2 regions of the Glutamicibacter protophormiae genome follow, and region 1 is predicted to be linked to the other one. Evidence: predicted binding sites of a transcription regulator. Region 1 holds the regulator's gene; the other holds the start of a gene.
What was found. Region 1 encodes HrcA, which represses chaperone genes, less so after heat shock. Its sites were predicted from a motif close to TTNGCACTCGNNNNNNNCGAGTGCNAA; they were not measured.

Region 1 (2,402 bases):
GACCGGCCAGGCCTTGATGCCCAGGGTTTCGGGCTTGATCGCCTGCCAGACGTCGACGTAGGGATGGCCGAGGATCAGCACGTTGCCCGCCGCACCGGGGACCTTCATGGCTTCGGCGACGATCCGCTCCTCCTTGGTGCCGGAGATCAGGTGGTCGACCAGGATGCCCAGGCGCCGGGTCGGGGAGGGAGCGAACTGGCGGATGGCCCCGGCCAGGTCGTCGACGCCGTGCAGCGGCTCGACGACGATGCCTTCAACACGAAGGTCGTGGCCCCAGACCTTCTCGACCAGCTCCGCGTCGTGCTTGCCTTCGACCCAGATGCGGCTGGCGCGGGCGGTGCGGGCCTTCAGGTCGGCCACGGCCCGCGAACCGGACGCGGAGATCATCGTCGCGGGGGCCGCGGCCTTCGCGACGGGTTCGACGATCTCCACCGGTTCGCCTTCCAGCAGGAAGCCGAAGCCGGCCTGGAAGGAGCGCGTCTTGCGGTGGCGGTCCTCCAACACGATCACACGCATGCCGCCGGACTTCTCGGTCCGGACGACTTCGCCGACCCAGCCGGAGACCGCGTCTTCAAGGATCATGCCGCGTTCAACGGGCACCTGGCGGAGTTTTTTGGGTGCCGGAGCACTCAGGTCTTGCGGTCCCCAGGAGAAATTGGACACGGGCTGCCTTTCGCTGTGATCGAATACGCTCGAAATCCAATGCTAGCAACTGCCGAAGGTATTAGACTTGGCACTTGACAGGTTAGAGTGCCAATTGTGCCGGCAGGGCATCCCGGGAGGTGTTTTCGTGAGCGAACTACGACGTCTGGACGTTTTGCGCGCCATCGTCGAGGACTATGTCCAGTCCCGCGAACCGGTGGGTTCCAAGGCGCTGCGCGAACGCCACAACCTCGGGGTCAGCGCCGCCACCATCCGCAACGACATGGCGTTGCTGGAGGAGGAAGGCCTGATCGCCGCCCCGCACACCTCGTCGGGGCGCATCCCCACGGAGAAGGGGTATCGCCGCTTCGTGGACGAGATCGGCGAACTCAAGCCGCTCTCGCGCGCCGAGCGCGAGGCGATCAACAAGATCCTGGACAGCTCGCAGGACCTCGACGAGATGCTGCACAGCACCGTGCGACTGCTGGCCCGGCTGACCAACCAGGTGGCGATGATCCAGGTGCCGCACTACGACACCGCCGAACTGCGCAACCTCGACCTGGTGGGCCTGGGCGCACGCCAGGTGCTGATGGTCATGATCGCCTCCAACGGCACCGTGGACCAGCGGATGCTCACGGTGTCCCGGCCCTATTCGGACGAGGAGCTGAACGACCTCAAGCAGTGGCTGCTGAACTCCTTCGGCGGCCACCGGCTGGCGGACCTCGTCGGCCCGCTGGGCAACGAGGGAGCCATCCCGGCCCGGCACGAGGCACCGCTGGTGGACAGCGTGCTGCGGGCGTTGGAGGAGATGGCGCAGGCGGCGAACGTGCAGCGCATCGTCATGGCCGGCACCGCGAACCTGGCCCGCGTCGAGGGCGACTTCCCGTTGAGCATCACCCCCGTGCTCGAGGCGCTGGAGGAGCAGGTGGTGCTGCTGAAGCTGTTCTCCGAGCTGGAGGCGGATTCGCGCGGCCTGGCCGTGGCCATCGGCACCGAAAACCATTACGGGCAGCTGTCCGACGCGGCGGTCATCGCCACCACCTACAGCACCGACCAGCGCAGCAAGCTCGGTGTGCTCGGCCCGACCAGGATGAACTATTCCTCGTCCATGGCCTCGGTGCGCGCGGTGGCCCGCTACCTGTCGAAGATTTTGGCGAACTAGCTCCGAAGCCGGTTCGCGGAACAACTTGAGAAGTGAAATTTTAAAGGAAAGGACACGGCGAAGATCGTGAGCTCGCATTACGAGACCCTGGGTGTCGCCAAGGACGCGACCCCGCAGGAAATCAAGAGCGCCTACCGCAAGCTGGCGCGCAAACTCCACCCGGACGTGAACCCCAGCGAGGACGCGGCCGAGCAGTTCAAGCTGGTGACCCGCGCCTACGAGGTTCTTTCCGACGAGAAGAAGCGGGCGAATTACGACGCCACGGGCGATGAGAACGGCAATGGCCAGCCAGGCTTCGGCGGCGGCGCAGGATTCGGCGGCTTCGGAGACATCTTCGAGCAGTTCTTCGGCGGCGGGCAGGGGCAGGGGCCGATGTCCCGCACCCAGCCGGGCCGCGATGCGCTGATCACCATCACCATCGATCTGGAAGACGCCGTCAAGGGCACCGTCTACCCGCTGGAGATGGAAACCGCCGTGGTCTGCAAGACCTGCCACGGTGACGGCACCCGCGAGGGCACCAGCCCGGTCACCTGCACCATCTGCCACGGTGCCGGCCAGGTGCAGCGCCCGGTGCGCTCGTTCCTGGGCCAGATGATGA
Region 2 (2,402 bases), 1.2 Mb from region 1:
TGCCGGCGCCAAGGAACAGGCGATTACCAAACAGTTCTCCATGTCGCCGACGAATTATTATCAGCTGCTGAACCAGCTGATTGAGACGGACGCGGCGTTGGCTTACGACCCAATGCTGGTCAAACGCCTGCGTAGACTTCGTTCTACCAGACGTCGTGTGAGCGGTACCGCCGGCTCCGGACGCTAGTTTCCGGGAACCAGCCGCGACCAGTCAGACCTCGAGCAAGGACAAGAATGACCAACTACCCACGTGACGAATTCGATCGCGTTCCGGAGTTCAACACCCGTGTGGGATCGCACCACGCCAACGGGTGGGCGCAGTCTGCCGCCTCCACGAGGACCGGTGGGAAACTTCGTTGGGTAGTCATTGCAGCCGTTCTTGTTGTCCTGGTAGGCGCGTTCGCCTACTTCTTCGGCCCCGGAGGGCTGAAGCCGATCGTCGGATCCGCCCCCAACACCACCGCAACCGGCACCGCCAGCCCGAGCGAGGACGCCGCCGCCAGCCCGAGCGAAACCGAGAGCGCCACCCCGTCAGCATCCAGCACCATCGACGACGACGACGTGCTGTTCGGCCAGCTGATCGGCGTCTACAACGGCGCCAGCATCGCAGGCATCGCTTCGGCCGGCCAGGAGGCCCTGGCCGACGCCGGATTCACGAACATCACCGCAAGCAACTGGACCCGCCCGGCCGAGACCTCCACCGTGTACTACACCTCGGAGGCCTATCGCACCACGGCCGAAAAAGCCGCTGAAGCGCTGAATATCGACGAGGTTCTGCAGACCCAGAACATTCCCAACCGGGTGACCGTGGTGATGGGCGCGGACGACACCCTCGAAGTACGATAACTCCGCAGTATCCAATTGCTTCGCTGTGAGCCGATCGGCTTGCACTCGCAGGGCGAGAGTGCCAATATTTGTATTAGCACTCATGCGTTGCGACTGCTAACGCCGATCGGCTTTTCGCGTTTTATCCGCGGCCGGTCCGGCACCATGCACCGCTTCGCACGGAGCGTGAAGAATACCTCAGATAGCGAGAGCTGACGCGGCTGCCGGCCCGATGCCCAGTCGTTGCACTCGTCCGTCGCGGGCGCTGTCTGTCGGTTGCATTTTCGCAAAATCGTCCCGAAAGGACCGAAAGCCACTATGGCCAAGATGATTGCATTTGACGAGGAAGCACGCCGCGGACTTGAGCGCGGCCTGAACACCCTTGCAGACGCCGTAAAGGTGACCCTGGGCCCACGCGGTCGCAACGTAGTTCTGGAAAAGAAGTGGGGTGCCCCGACGATCACCAACGATGGCGTGTCCATCGCCAAGGAGATCGAGCTCGAGGATCCATACGAGAAGATCGGCGCAGAGCTGGTCAAGGAAGTTGCCAAGAAGACTGACGACGTCGCAGGCGACGGCACCACCACCGCAACCGTTCTCGCCCAGGCCCTGGTGAAGGAAGGCCTGCGCAACGTTGCCGCCGGCGCCGACCCGATCGCACTGCGCCGCGGCATCGACAAGGCCGTAGAGGCCGTCACCGCCGAGCTGTTCGCCGCCGCCAAGAAGATCGAGTCCAAGGAGCAGATCGCTGCCACCGCTTCGATCTCCGCAGGCGACACCGAGATCGGCGGCCTGATCGCCGAGGCTCTCGACAAGGTCGGCGAGCAGGGCGTCATCACCGTCGAGGAGTCCAACACCTTCGGCCTTGAGCTGGAGCTGGCCGAGGGCATGCGCTTCGACAAGGGCTACATCTCCGCATACTTCGTCACCGACGCAGAGCGCCAGGAGACCGTGCTGGAGGACCCGTACATCCTCATCGTGAACTCCAAGATCTCCTCGGTCAAGGACATGGTCACCCTGTTGGAGAAGGTCATGCAGTCGAACAAGTCGCTGCTGATCATCGCCGAAGACGTCGAGGGCGAAGCTCTGGCCACCCTGATCCTGAACAAGATCCGCGGCCTGTTCAAGTCCGTTGCCGTCAAGGCTCCGGGCTTCGGCGACCGCCGCAAGGCCATGCTGACCGACATCGCCATCCTGACCGGCGGCCAGGTTGTTTCCGAGGAAATCGGCCTGTCCCTGGACAACGTTGGCCTGGAGGTTCTGGGTACCGCCCGCAAGGTCGTTATCACCAAGGATGAGACCACCATCGTTGAAGGCGGCGGCGAAGCCGACGCCATCGAAGGCCGCAAGGCCCAGATCGCCGCCGAGATCAAGAACACCGACTCGGACTACGACCGCGAGAAGCTGCAGGAGCGCCACGCAAAGCTCTCCGGCGGCGTCGCCGTGCTGAAGGCCGGCGCAGCCACCGAGGTGGAGCTCAAGGAGCGCAAGCACCGCATCGAAGATGCCGTGCGCAACGCCAAGGCCGCAGTTGAAGAGGGCATCGTCGCCGGCGGCGGCGTGGCCCTGATCCAGGC

Region 2: the regulator HrcA is predicted to act here: its motif matches at 920-946, upstream of groL (chaperonin GroEL).

What each region holds. Positions count from the first base shown of each region.
Region 1 covers NZ_CP069806.1:1,854,106-1,856,507, reverse strand. The annotation lists gene JQN66_RS08660 (DUF3097 domain-containing protein) at 1-663, opposite strand, end outside; gene hrcA (heat-inducible transcriptional repressor HrcA) at 791-1,804, shown strand; gene dnaJ (molecular chaperone DnaJ) at 1,871-2,402, shown strand, end outside.
Region 2 covers NZ_CP069806.1:610,469-612,870, forward strand. The annotation lists gene JQN66_RS03025 (DUF3263 domain-containing protein) at 1-187, shown strand, start outside; gene JQN66_RS03030 (LytR C-terminal domain-containing protein) at 235-846, shown strand; gene groL (chaperonin GroEL) at 1,144-2,402, shown strand, end outside.